Regions from separate parts of the Methylobacterium sp. 275MFSha3.1 genome, predicted to be linked through region 1. Evidence: riboswitches for the same ligand, from Rfam matches in the RefSeq annotation. Region 1 holds a riboswitch; each other region holds the start of a gene.
The links. A riboswitch is a leader RNA that binds a small molecule or an ion and turns the genes downstream of it on or off. The one in region 1 is predicted to bind cobalamin.
Positions count from the first base shown of each region.

Region 2: it holds a riboswitch for cobalamin, as region 1 does, so the genes downstream of both, BLW78_RS01120 (TonB-dependent receptor plug domain-containing protein) here and BLW78_RS18695 (TonB-dependent receptor) in region 1, are expected to answer to the same signal.
Region 3: it holds a riboswitch for cobalamin, as region 1 does, so the genes downstream of both, BLW78_RS01130 (TonB-dependent siderophore receptor) here and BLW78_RS18695 (TonB-dependent receptor) in region 1, are expected to answer to the same signal.
Region 4: it holds a riboswitch for cobalamin, as region 1 does, so the genes downstream of both, BLW78_RS16075 (CbtB domain-containing protein) here and BLW78_RS18695 (TonB-dependent receptor) in region 1, are expected to answer to the same signal.

Region 1 is NZ_FNWP01000015.1:99,675-103,113, reverse strand. Features, by position in the region: gene BLW78_RS18705 (RluA family pseudouridine synthase) at 1-76, opposite strand, end outside; gene BLW78_RS18700 (NUDIX hydrolase) at 219-686, opposite strand; cobalamin riboswitch at 791-984, shown strand; gene BLW78_RS18695 (TonB-dependent receptor) at 1,269-3,439, shown strand, end outside.
Region 2 is NZ_FNWP01000002.1:244,433-247,871, reverse strand. Features, by position in the region: gene BLW78_RS01125 (acetyltransferase domain-containing protein) at 1-531, shown strand, start outside; gene BLW78_RS30865 (hypothetical protein) at 950-1,411, shown strand; cobalamin riboswitch at 1,556-1,765, shown strand; gene BLW78_RS01120 (TonB-dependent receptor plug domain-containing protein) at 1,884-3,439, shown strand, end outside.
Region 3 is NZ_FNWP01000002.1:248,898-252,336, forward strand. Features, by position in the region: gene BLW78_RS01130 (TonB-dependent siderophore receptor) at 1-1,751, opposite strand, end outside; cobalamin riboswitch at 1,865-2,060, opposite strand; partial or broken gene BLW78_RS01135 (IS3 family transposase) at 2,887-3,439, shown strand, end outside.
Region 4 is NZ_FNWP01000012.1:106,615-110,053, reverse strand. Features, by position in the region: gene cobW (cobalamin biosynthesis protein CobW) at 1-132, opposite strand, end outside; gene BLW78_RS16085 (DUF1636 domain-containing protein) at 129-530, opposite strand; gene BLW78_RS16080 (CbtA family protein) at 523-1,275, opposite strand; gene BLW78_RS16075 (CbtB domain-containing protein) at 1,292-1,474, opposite strand; cobalamin riboswitch at 1,509-1,704, opposite strand; gene BLW78_RS16070 (discoidin domain-containing protein) at 1,866-3,230, shown strand; gene BLW78_RS16065 (S10 family peptidase) at 3,253-3,439, opposite strand, start outside.

The DNA of each region.
Region 1 (3,439 bases):
ACTTGCTGGCGCTGGACTTGCCGGCCTGAGGCTTGCGCCCCGTCGGCCCGCCGCTTCTGGGAGGTCGTATCGTCATGCTTCCGCCGGCACCCGTCTCCGCGTCGGACGGAGCGTCCGGGCGCATGGGCCGCGGCGTCGCGGACGTCCGGACCGATGGGATTGCCCGGCTGTAGCATCGCCCGCGCCGAGCGGCAAAGGCAGTGGGCCGGCCCGGTCCGTCAGGGCTCCGCGCGCCACGCGTCGCGGAGGCGGGCCTTCAGGCCGGCGGGGAAGAGGTCGGGACCGCCCGGCACGTCGAGCCCGTCCAGATCGCACCACCGCGCCACGCAGGCGGTGCCGGAATCCTCGTGGAAGACGAAACGCTCCTGCCCGTCGAACCGCCCCGGCGGCAGGGCGACGGGGAACAGGAACAGCACCTCGTGCCCGACCTGCCCCTCGTGCGTGAAGATGTTCTCCATGACGCGGGGGCCGCCGAGCACCGAGACGGTGACGCCGAGCTCCTCCCGGAACTCCCGGATCAGGGCGTCCTCGACCCGCTCGCCGAACGCGACGCTGCCGCCGAGCGGCCGGACGCCTTTCAGCCGCCCATCATCCGCGCGGACCTCGGCCACGAGCAGGCTGTTGCCGCGCCGGGGCAGACCCAGTGCCTTCACGCGAATCTCCGCAGGGGGCCGCCAGACCGTCATCCCGCAGGGGCTAGCCCGTCGTCGGCGAGGCCGCAACGGACCGGCGCACAGCGCGCCGATCCACGGCAACAACCGGACACACGGTTGACGCCCGCCCCCGCTAAGGCCAAGCTGTGTTCGACGGTTCCCCTCGGGGATCAAAAGGGAACGCGGTGAGGGGTTCGCCCCGAAGCCGCGGCTGCCCCCGCAACTGTAAGCGGCGAGCCCTTCACCACCACGTCACTGGGTCACCCCGGGAAGACGGTGCGAGGGCGGCGACCCGCGAGCCAGGAGACCTGCCGTCAGCCGTGGTCACACGCGAAACGCGCCGGGCGGGGTGTCCTGGCGGGTGTCGAGGCGCCGCCAGTCCCGAGGGGAGGCGGCCGCCGAGGCCTCGTTCGCGGTGACGTGCCACAGCTAGCGCGCCCGCGACGCCGTTCCCCATGCCCGTCTCCGCCGTCCCGAACCCCTCGAGCCCTGTCGCAGGACGCCGTCGCGCGCCCGCACGGGCAGAGGCTACCGGACAGCGCGCGCATTGTAATGTTATTACAATGCTTGTAGGACGCGGGGGCCGGCGCGCGCCGTGCACGGACCGCTTTCCCCATGTCTCCATCGACCCATCGCTCCCGCCCCGGCGGGCGGGCCCCGCTCTGCGGCGTTCTCCTCGCGCTCCTCGCCAGTCCGACCGCCGCCCAGGAGGCGGTCACGCTGGATGAGCTGTCCGTCGCCGGCGCGGGCGGCGACCCGAGCCGCCTGCCGCCGAATGGCCTCAACCTGCGCACCCCCGACCGGACCGCGAGCCGCCTCGGCCTGACGCCGCTGGAGACGCCGGCCAGCCTCGACATCGTGTCGGGCGAGACCGCGCGGCTGCGCGGCCAGGACACGATCGCCGAGGCCGTGACTCAGGACGCGACCGGCATCACCACCATCGCGGCGCCCGGCAACGGCAACGGCGCGTTCACGTCCCGCGGCTTCGCCGGCCCGAACTCGATCCAGCAGCTCTACGACGGCACGCGCTTCTACGTCGGCGCCAACACCGTGACCTTCCCGTTCGACACGTGGAACGTCGAGCGGATCGAGGTGCTGCGCGGGCCGTCCTCGGTGCTCTACGGCGACGGCGCCATCGGCGGCGTCATCAACGTGGTGCCCAAGAAGCCGGTCTTCGTGCCGATCAACGCCGCCCGCGCGGTGATCGGCACCGACGGGGTCGCGCGGCTCGCCCTCGATTCCGGTGGCCCGCTGGGCCAGGCGGAGTACGGCGACACCTTCGCGTACCGCCTCAACGTCAGCGGCAACCGCGCCGACGGCTGGATGCGGCCGGAGGGCGATTTCCGCAACCTCGCGGTCTCCACCGCCCTGCTGTTCCGGCCGAGCGCCGACCTCGCCTTCACCCTGAGCCACGATCTCGGCTACCAGGAGCCCGCCCGCTACTGGGGCACCCCGTTGGTCGAGGGACGGATCCCGGATCTCATCCGGTTCAACAACTACAACGTCCGCGACGCGAAGATCACCTGGGCCGACAACTGGACCCAGCTCAAGACCGAGTGGTCCCCCTCGGCCGACATCACGATCCGCAACACCGCCTACCGGCTGACCAGCCGGCGCCACTGGCTCGACGTCGAGCAGTACAGCTACAACCGCGGCACCGGGCTCGTGGACCGGGGCGACTACCTGGAGATCTACCACAGCCAGGAGCAGGTCGGAGACCGCCTCGACGCGACGTTCCGGGGCAGCCTGTTCGGGCTGCCGAACCAGTTCGTAGCCGGCTTCGACGTGAATCACATCGACTTCCGCCACACCAACAACTTCTACTTCGACCAGACCACGAGCGTGCCGCTCACCGGCTACGATCCGGGCCTGTTCCCGCAGAACGGCCGGGCGCGCCCGGCCTACGCGACGCAGACGAGCCAGGCCTCTGTCTTCGCCGAGGACCGGGTGATCCTGTCGGACAAGCTGTCATTCCTCACGGGCGTGCGCCTCGACGTGCCGACGCTGAACCGCGAGGACCTGCAGACGGGATCGCGGTTCGAGAAGACCTATCGGGCGCTCGGCTACCGGTTCGGCCTCGTCTACAACCCGACGCCGGACAGCGCGCTCTACGCCCAGTACAGCTTCGCCACCGACCCGGTGAACAGCCTGATCACGCTGTCGCAGTCGCTGGCCGGCTTCAAGCTCGCGACCGGCGATCAGGTCGAGATCGGCGCCAAGGGGCTGGCCTTCGACGGCGCCCTCGAATGGACCGTCGCGGGCTACCGGATCGTCAAGGACAACCTGATCTCGGCGATCCCCGGCCAGCCGACGCTGTCCACGCAGGTGGGGAGCCAGTCCTCGCAGGGCTTCGAGCTGGCGCTCGGCTGGCGCTTCGCGCCGGGCTGGCGGCTCGACGGCAACCTCGCGCTCCTCCACGCGCAGTACGACCGGTTCGACCAGACGGTGAACGGCGCCACCGTCTCGTACGCCGGCAACCAGCCGATCGACGTGCCCGAGCGCGTGGCCAATCTCTGGCTGACCTGGGACGTCACCCGCGACTGGACCGCGCGGGTCGGACTGCAGAACGTCGGGCAGGTCTACAGCGACTTCGGCAACACGGCGCGGCGCCCCGCCTACAACCTCGTCAACGCGGTCCTGGACCATCAGGTGACGGCGGATTCACGCCTGTCCGTGCGGGTCTACAACCTGTTCGACAAGGTCTACGCGATCTCGGGCAACGCCGTGAACGGGGTCGGGACCAACTGGCTGCTCGGGCGCCCGCGCTCGGTCGAGGTCGCCTACAC
Region 2 (3,439 bases), on a different contig from region 1:
GCCATCGGTCCGTGGTTCCTGCCCGGCGTCGCCACAGGTACGCGGGAGCGCCGTTTCGCTGCAGTTGGCATCACGATGCTGGTCGGTTTCGCGCTGCTGCGCTTGGCGAACGGCTACGGCGACAAGCCCTGGTTCGTCGTCGACGACAGCGCCATGCGGAGCGCGATGAGCTTCTTCGCGCTGACGAAGTACCCGCCCTCGCTGCTGTTCCTGCTCCTCACGCTCGGGATTGGGGCGCTATTGCTCGTCCTATTGGAACGCATGGGCGACCGCCCGGCCGTCGCCGCGCTGGCGGTGTTCGGCGGTGCGCCGCTCTTCTTCTACCTGCTTCACCTAACGGTTCTGCGGCTGCTCTATCACGGCGCGTTTGCGATTTGGGGTGCGACGCAGGGCACCGTGTTCACCGTAGCGGACTACGCGTGGGTTCTGGCGTGGTACGCTGGGCTGATCGTGCCCCTCTTCTTCCCGACCGCTTGGTTTTCGCGCATAAAGGCATCGCGGCGCGATATCGCTTGGCTTAAGTACCTTTAGTGTTAGATCTATTGTCCTTTACATACAGTTTTCTACGCTCAAAACAGAAAGTCCAGCTAATATTCGTTGCACATAGCGCCGATTTATAGCGTCTATGGCTTCTGATAAATCTCTGCGTGCAGAGACACACATGAAAGTAGGGTGATGCTCACATTTTGGAAATCTCGCACAAAATCGCCTCCGCGCCCACGAGTGCCTATGCTACGGGAAAAGAGATTATATTATCTTAGATCGCTGAAACTATTTGCAAGATTTGTGTATCAAAACGAGGCGCGCCTCGCAGATTTGCTCAAACAACACTCCAGAGGCGATGAGATTTCTAACACGTACAGCTCAGCAGTGTTCGTAACTCATCAACGTCACGGGCCAAAGCAAAGGCCTGGGCTTCCTTTGACAATGCAGTTAAGCGCCGGACCTTTTGGGAAACATTCGGTATACAAAGAGTGGAAAGCATGCGTTTGAAGAAGGTCTGTCTCTAGTCTACTCTATCGGACCAACAGGAGATATAGCAGTCATTCTCTACCCATTTCGAAGCGAGGTAAATTCTCCATTTGAAGACAGCATCCTACTGGGCGTTATTCCGCCCGATCAAGCAAAGCTTCAGAAGAGAATGTCTCGCGATGTGAAGGATTTTGTCGCATACGGCTATGTTACAGCACTCGATGCAAAGCCAACTCTTTCAGAACTCGCGAGAATATCCTATTTAAGATTTATAAAGCCAACTCACAGAGAGAAAAAATACACACCCTCGGCATCATCCGGCTTGATAGATAAGATTAAATCTGCCAGCATGAGCGGCATAGCATCAGGCTTGCTGAGGTTTATTACTCTCGCAGCCGCTGTATATCTGGGCGCTCGCTACGGTATCCAGACGAAATGATCAAACAAAGCTGCTGTCGGTGTGATCGGTCTCCGGCGTGTCTCCAATCCATCCACACGTGGTATCGAGATACCGGGCGATCCGTCATAAACGCCAGACATCTGAGCAACGTGTTCCTATACATTGACGGATAGGCACACCGCAGCCTAGCTTGGGCGTGACGGTTCCCCTCGGGGATCAAAAGGGAACGCGGTGAGGTCACGCCCGTGAGGGCTCAGCCGATGCCGCGGCTGCCCCCGCAACTGTAAGCGGCGAGTCCTTCATCACGACGTCACTGGGCGGCCTCGCCCGGGAAGACGATGAGAGGGCGACGACCCGCAAGCCAGGAGACCTGCCGTCAGCCGTGGTCACACGCGGAGCTTGCCGGGCGGGGTGTCCTGGGAGGTGTCGCGGCGCCGTGGTTCCCTTGAGGACGCGGCCGCCGAGGCCTCGTTCGCGGTGACGTGCCACAGCCGTCCCCCGAGGCCGTCCCGTGTCCTGTTTTGTTCCCTCTGCGCTCCGGCGCACGCTGGCGCTGTCCTGCGCCGCACCCGCATTGCTCGCCTCCATCCCCGCCCTCTCGCAGCAGGTCGCCGCGCCCTTCGCGGATGCCCAGGGAGGCGCCCAGGCCGCGGTCTCCCTGTCCGAGATCTCGGTCTCGGCCACCGGCGTGCCGACGCCGATCGCTAATACGGGATCGAGCGTCACCGTGCTCACCGACCGCCTGCTTCAGGAGCAGCAGCGCCGGACGGTGCCGGATGCCCTGCGGCAGGTGCCCGGCCTCAACGTCGTTCAGACCGGCGGCGCCGGCGGCCAGACCTCGGTCTTCATCCGCGGCACCAACTCGAACCACGTGAAGGTCCAGATCGACGGCATCGACGTCAACGACCCCTCGACCCCGAACCGCGCCTTCGACTTTAGCCAGTTGCAGACCTACGACCTCTCGCGGATCGAGGTGTTGCGCGGGCCCCAGAGCGGCCTCTACGGAGCCGACGCCATCGGCGGCGTGATCTCCGTCGTTACCAAGCGCGGCGAGGGGCCGGCCCGGGCGACGGCGACCGTCGAGGGCGGCTCGTTCGGCACCTTCAACCAGTTCGGCAACATCTCGGGTTCGGAGGGGATCTTCGACTACTCAGTGTCGGTCGGCCACATCCGGCAATCCGCCGTCCAGATCACGCCGTTCGAGTTGCTGCCCCGTGGCGTGCCGTTGCGGACCGCCTTCACCGACATCAAGACGGTCTCGACCAAGCTCGGCGCGCAGCTCACCGACGAGTTCCGCCTCAACTACGTCCTGCGCTTCTCCGATAGCGCCTATCTCGACCAGGCCGACGGCGGCTTCCCCTACGTGCCGCTTCCGTACCGGAACCTCAACGACCAGCAGCAACTGATCATGAGGGGCGAGGCCGAGTGGACGCCGGTGCCGGGCTTCCACAACGTCTTCGGGGCAAATTATTCTAAGTTCGACCGCCTGTTCGCCGGCCCGCTGGATCCCCTCGCGCCGCCGACGCCTACCACCTCCCTCGGGGAGCGAACCCGGTTCGACTACCGCGGCGACTGGCAGGTCTCTCCGGGCAACCTCGTCCTGTTCGGGGCCCAGCGCGAGGACGAGCGCTTCGAGACGACCGGCATCGATCGGTCCAACGGCAACACCGCCGGCTTCGCCGAGCTTCAGACCACCCCCTTTGCGGGAGCCGCGCTGGTCGCCAACATCCGCCACGACGCGAACGATCAGTTCGGCGGCGCGACCACCTACCGGGTGGCGCCGAGCTACATCGTGCCCGGCACCGGGACCCGCCTGAAGGGCAGCGTCGGGACCGGCTTCAAACCGCCGACTCTGAGCCAGCTCTATCAGGACTACCCGGGCTTCCGCTTCTTCGGGAACCCGAACCTGCGGCCGGAGGAGAGCTTCGGCTTCGACGGGGGCTTCGAACAGCCGCTGTTCGACGGGTTCATGACGGTGGGGGCGACCTACTACGAGACCGACTTCAAGAACCTCATCCAGACGACGTTCCTCCCGACCTTCTCCACCAACGTGAACGTCGGCCGGGC
Region 3 (3,439 bases), on a different contig from region 1:
CCCCCGATCAACCGAAACTCCGGCGTTACCTGTCCGACGAAGCTGAGGTCGAAGCCCTGGCTGCGCACCGCGCCGGCGGCGATCTGGAAGAAGAAGTCCCGCGGGTCGGTCGTGAGGACGTTCTCCTTCTCGATGTGGAAGGCCGCGCCGGTCACGCTCAGGCTGGTGAAGAGGTCGAGCTTGACGCCCGCCTCGTAGCCGAAGCCGGTCTCCGGGGCGAAGGGTCGGGTCGCGATGTCGAAGCCGGTATTGGGCCGGAACGAGGCCGCCACGTTGCCGTAGAACGAAAGGAAGGAGAGCGGCTGGTAGACGAGACCCGCGCGGGGCGAGAAGCCGGTCCGGTCCTGCTCCGTGCGCTCGTTACCGACCTTGTCGCGGAAGGTCTGGTTGTAGAAGTCGGTCCGGTTGCCGAGGAGCAGCTTCCATTCCGGGCTGAGCGCAATCTGATCCTGCACGTAGATGGCGGTGTTCCCGACGTTCTCGCTCGCGCTGTAGCGCCGCGTGAAGGGCGGCTTGGGCTGGCCGTAGACCGGGTTGAACAGGTCGATGGCGAACGGGTCGAGCCGCGGCGTCGAGCGCAGCAGGTTCTCGGTGCTGTTGTAGCGCTCGTGCTCAAGGCCGAGCAGCACTGTGTGCGCGAACGGCCCGGTATCGAAGTGCCCGACGAGCTCGGCCTGCCCGATGGCGACGCCCCAGGTGAAGTCGTGCCGGCGGAACTCGCGCAGCAGGGTGCGGCCGTCGTCGAGGAGGCCGGTCGCGCCGGTCTGCAGGCCGGTCAGGCTGCCGGTGTTGAAGTGGCCGGCAACCCTGAGCTGCCAGTCGGCATTGAAGGCGTGATCCAGGCGGATCTGCAGGATCCCGGCTTCTGACACCGAGTCGTCGCCCGGCTCACCGAAGAATCGCGAGCGCGGGACGAGGCCCAGGCGGTTGTTCACCGCGACCGTCCCGCGGTCGAAGGTCTGACGGTTGCGAAGGTACTGCGCCTCGACGGTGAGCTTGGTGTCTGGGCTAATCAGCCAACTCACCACGGGCGCGACCAGGACACGGTCGCCGTCGACGAAATCGCGAAAGCTGTCCTGCCGGGCGAGCGCGCCGTTGAACCGGTAGAGGACGGTGCCCTCCTCGTTCAGCGGTCCGCCGGCGTCGACGGTGGTGCGCGCCGTGCCGAAGCTCCCGAACAGTGTACCCATCTCGACGAAGGGCAGCGCCACGGGCTGCTTGGTCAGAATGTTGACGGTGCCGCCCGGGTCGCTGCGCCCGTACAGTGCCCCGCTCGGCCCTTTGAGCACCTCGATGGACTGGACGTTCTGCGTGTCTGGCGCGCCGTTGTAGCCGCGGGCGATGTTGAAGCCGTTGAAGAAGATGTCCTGGGTGGCGAAGCCGCGCACGGAGTAGAGGGCGAGGTTCTGTGCTCCGAAGTCGTTCTGCTTGCCGACGCCAGGCACGTAGTCGAGGGCCCGCTCGACGCGCGTGGCGGCGGTATCCCGTAGGACCTCCTGGGGCACGACGTCGACCTGCTGGGGCAGCGAGAGCCGCGGCGTCACCGTCTTGGTGCCGCTGTAGAGATCCTTGACCTGGTACGTGGGGGCGGCGGTGTAGCTGCCTTCGACCGAGAGCGGGTCGAGTACGACCGATGCCGGAGCGGGGTCGGCCCGCGGGCCCTGGGCGGTCGCTGGGGCCAGCCCAAGGGAGACGAGCGCGAGCGATGCGACGGATGCGCGAAGCCGCCACTGCGGAGTGGGACGAGACACGGGCCTTGGACCTCGGGACGGCAGTGGCACGTCACCGCGAACGAGGCCTGGGCGACCGCCTCACGAGGCGGGCGCTTCGACACCCGCCAGGACACCCCGCCCGACGCGTTTCGCGTGTGACCACGGCTGACGGCAGGTCTCCTGGCTCGCGGGTCATCGCCCTCGCACCGTCTTCCCGGGGTGACCCAGTGACATGGTGGTGAAGGGCTCGCCGCTTACAGTTGCGGGGGCAGCCACGGCATCGGGCTGTCACCCTCACCGCGTTCCCTTTTGATCCCCCGAAGGGGAACCGTCACGGCCCAGCTACAGCCTCACGAACCCGTGAGTCAACGCGAGCCGATGATCGGTCCGGGGACCGCCAGGATCCATCCGCCAATGGGCGCTCCACCGTTTCAGCCGTCCCCAGAAGCTTGCGTTGAGGCGGGCTTCCAGCGCTTGCCGAGACGCATCCCGCAGGCCATTGTGGTGGTACACATGTTGACGAGGCGGATCGCCTAAGTCATTGCTGCGGAACGGAATTCTGGATCGTACGGCGGAATCCCCCCCTCTCCGCCACTTAATTGAATTTAATCGTTGATTTAACTGAGTCTTCTGACGGGGTTGCAGTAGCGGGCCCACGTTGCGCCCCACATTTCGAAACGGCTTGTACCGGATGTAGATGGACGATGTGCCCACGCGCGCGCGAGGGCGAACTCGTTGCTCGCTATCATCACCAAGGCCGATTTCTTCGAGAGTCATTCTGATAGCGCAGCCGGGGCGAGGACCCATGCGGCAGCGGTCATGCTCGCTGCCGGACACATGACTATAGAGATTGGGAGTTCAGATCCGCCCACCGACAGTCAGCGTGAGAGGGCGAGTCGCATCCCCGATGACCGGCTCGATCTTGCCCCAGAAGAACGCCGAGTACTGCTCCGCGCGATCGGCCGGGCCGGCGTAGCCAAGTTGGTCAGAGGCCGACCTCGGCGAGTTTTGGCTCGCGACTGCCGATGGTACGCTGATAGGCGAGCGCGAGATGCTCGCCGAGCGCGTCAGCCAGTATCTTCTCACATCGAGTATGGGTGGTGTCTCGTGACCTGACCGGCTGGCTTTGGACCGGGCTGATTGAGAGGATCAGCCAGGACCGAAGGCGTCGGGCATGCGGCGAGGTCAGAAGACGAGCGGGGAGCAGGTCGTGCTGAAGCTGCGCCAGATCGAGGTGCAGACGGCACAAGGCAAAAGCTTGGCGCTGGCGTGCGAGGAGGCGGAGATCTCCGAGCAGAGCGACTCACGCTGGCGCAAGGAGTACGGCGGCCTCCAAGTCGACCAGGCCAGCAAAATGAAGCAGTTGGAGCGCGAGAACGCTCGGTTACGGCGGCTCGTGGCGGACCTGTCTTTGGAAAAGCCGGTACTGGCGGACGTCGCCTCGGGAAACTTGTAGCCCTCGAGCGACGCCGGCAGGCGGTCGATGGCATCCGGGAGAAGTACCGCCTCTTGCGAACGTCACGCCTGCCGGATCGTCGGCCTGCACCGGGGCACGCAGCCCTACGTGCCCACGCTGCCGGCCGACGCGGATGCGCTGACCCGCGCCATCATGGCCCTGGCGTCCGAGTACGGGCGCGACAGATACCGCCGTGTCACCGCGCTGCTGCAGGCAGACGGCTGGCCGGTGGGCAAGGATCGGGTTCATCCTTCGAGAACCTCAGGACGAG
Region 4 (3,439 bases), on a different contig from region 1:
ACCGAACTCGTTCACCAGGATCGCGAGGCGGCGCCCCTTGGCGTTCTCGACCACGTGGCGGACGAGGGTCGTCTTGCCGGCCCCGAGGAAGCCGGTGACGATGGTGCAGGGGATCTTGTTCACGAGGGTCATTCCGCGGGCTCCAGGGTGCCGGCGGGGACCGGGCGGGGTTCTGGGAAAGGGGGAATGCGGGCGATCACGCCCTTGCGGAACGCCTCCGGACGCTCGCGCCAGGGCACGATGCCGTCCGGGGTCGCCGCGTAGGCCGCGAGCCCGCCGAGGATGATCTCGGCCGACGCGGCCGGATCCATGTCGCCGTAGACGTAGGTCCAGCGGTCGGCCGCGGCGACCGCCACGGTGCAGGGCCGCTTGCAGACCGACAGGCACTCCACCGCCTCGACCCGCAGGTCCGGCGTGGCGCCGCTCCGCGCCCGGAGCGCCTCCAGCAGGCGGGCCCCGGCGCGGGGGCCGTCGGGGTCGTCGTCCGGCCGGCGGCAGGTGATGCAGACGTAGAGAACGGTCTCAGGCACGGGCCGCTCCCCGATCCGCGCCGCGGGCGAAGGCCTGCCACGCCCAGCCGAGCCCCAGCCCGATCAGGATCCAGAACACGAAGCTGATGGCGAGCGACCGAGCGGCGAATTGCGCGGCGAGCGCCGCCGGAAGTTCGGACGCGGCCTCGGGCGCCTGCGGGGCGCCGACGACGTGCGGGGCGATGATCAGGACGAGCCCCCCGAGGATCGTGATCAGCGCGCGGCGAATCGTGATCAGGTAGAGCCCCATCCCGGTCGCCGCGGCGGTCATCACCCACCACGCCTGCCGCGTCGCGAGCGGGGCCGCCGCGCTGCCGGGCAATTCCGGGGGCAGGCCAAGGCCCGGCGCGAGCGCGACGCTGGCGAAGGCGGCCACCGCGAAGGCGAGGCCGACCTGCGGCGTGGGTTCGCGGCCGCAGGCGAGCATCACCGCGCCGAGCAGCAGCGCGTAGCCGACGCCACCCACGAGGGTCGCGAGCCCGGTGAAGGCCATCCGCGGCAGGCCGGGCGCGGGCTGCCATTCCGGCGCGGCGTCGGGCGCGGCGTGATCGTGCCCGGCATGGGCCAGCACGATCGGGAACGCCTTGATCGGGAGCGCCTTGGCAGCCCGGTTCGGCGCCTCCTGCTGCTCGTAGCGCTCGGCCGCGACGATCAGCGGCGAGGTCAGCGTGAGTTCGAGGCCCGTCACGATGGCAGCCGCGAAGAAGCCGGCGGCGAGGGCCGCCGACAGGAGCCGGATGATCATCCCTGGTCCGGGGACGTCAGTGACAGGGGAAGTTCTGGGTGTGGCGGAAGTCGTGCGCCGCGTTGTGGAGCGCGATCGCCGGCGAGAAGCCCGCCATGAACAGCAGGCCGAGGCCCAGCACGGCCGCGAGCGCGACGGCGATCGGGCGCTCCGACGCGCGGGTGCCGGCGGCGACGGGGGCGAGGGTTTGCGTCGTCATCAGAAGCGTCTCCAGCCGCCCCACCGGCGGCATTGCGGGATCCTGTCGCGACGGCAGGTCTCCTGGCTCGCGGCTCGGCGCGCCCACCGCCTTCCCGGATCGCTCCGGTGGCGCTTGGCGGGCGCTCGCCGCTCACAGTTGCGGGGGCAGCCGCGGAATCGGGGCTTCAAACCCCTCACCGCATTCCCTTTTCACCCCGTCTCCGGGGCACCGTCGCCCGGCCGTTGTAGACGCATGACCGCCAGGACACAACGGAGCGGCGCCGGATCGCGGCCGTTTCCCGCGCCCGCCCCGCGATCGGGGCGGGCTTGACGGCCGCGCCCCGGAGCGGGCACCGCCGCACCCGATACCCGCCCGGCCCCGGCGCGGGCGCTGAACTCCCGGAGACCCGATGGCCCCGACAGACGATCCGACCCCGGTCCTCGTCGATCTCGCGGCCGGCCGTGAGCCGCGGATCGTCTCCGATGCGGGCACGGGAACGACGTGGCTCGAGGTCGACCTCGGCGGCCGCTTCCCGATCCATTCCGTCGCCCTGCGGCCGGGGGAGGGGGCGGTTCCCGCCGAGCCTGGCGACGTCGCGGTGGCGGTCTCGCAGGACGGCGTGACGTGGGCCGAGCCGGACCTCGCTGGCTGGACCGCGACCCCGGACGCCCTCGTCGCCGCGATCGTCCCCGACGAGCGGGCCTGGGCGCGCGCGGTCCGGATCGCCGCGCCCGAACCGGCCCGGATCGCCGGCATCGGCATCCGCGCCGACGAGGCCGCGGTCGACCTGATCGCGCTGCGGGCGATGCTCGGCCTCGACGTGATGCTCCTGAACGAGACGCCCGGCGCCAACGTCTACGTCACCTACGCGCTCCAGTCGGCGCCCGACCGCGCCAGCCACGCCCTGGTCGGCCTGTCGCTGTTCGAGAACGGCGCCTTCGGCAACTGCCTCGTCCAGTACATCATCGCGGTGACGATCGCGAAGGCGCTCAACCTGAAATACATCAAGGTGCCCAAGGTCGACCGCAGCAAGGTGATCTTCCTGACCGAGCGGCTGACCTGCGACGGCCTCACCTTCATCCCGCCGGACGAGCCGCTGCCGGCGGACGGCTACTTCCTGTCGGGCCTGTATTTCGACCCGACGCAGTTCGAGCGCATGACCGCGCTGCGGGGGCCGACGGATTCGCGCGCGATCGTGCAGAGCGTGATCCGGCCGCTGTTCAACGGCCTGCCGAAGAGCTTCCCGGTGAAGCCCGACGACCAGCTCCTGATCCACATCCGGTCGGGCGACATCTTCAGCACCTGGGTGGATCCGCACTACCCGCAGCCGCCCTTCGCGTTCTACCGGATGGTCATCGACCGGCTTCTGGCCGAGGGTCGCATCCGCTCGGTCAAGCTCGTCTTCGAGAACAGGCTGAACCCGGTCATCGCCGAGGTGGAGGCGTACGCCGAGCGGCGCGGACTGCCGGTGGAGATCCAGAGCGAGTCGCTGATCTCCGACGTCGCGGCGCTGGTGAACGGCCGCTACCTCGTCTTCGGGCTGGGGACCTTCGGGCCGGGGATCTGCCACCTCTCCGACCACGTCGAGCAGGTCTTCTACTTCGCGTCGAACTGGCCGCAGGGCTTCCAGTCGATCCCCACCATCGGGAAGGTGGTCGAGGTCCGCGATCTCGAGGGCCGCTACATGAAGGTCGGCGAGTGGCAGAACACCGACGCGCAGCGCCGGACGATGGTGGATTACCCGGCCGAGGCCCTCGCCTTCGACGACGCGTGACCGGCGCGGCGGGCCGGAGGCGCTACGGCGCCGTCCGGAGATGCTCGGCGGGGGCTCCGGCCGGACGGGTCGAGCCGGCGTCGCGCACCTTCAGGGCGTCCGTGTACATCCGCTCCACGTCCGCCCGGAAGGCGGCGCGCGAATCCGGACGCGTGTAGAACATGTGCCCGCCCGGATAGACCGCGAGGCTCAGGCGGCCGGCGGCGTAG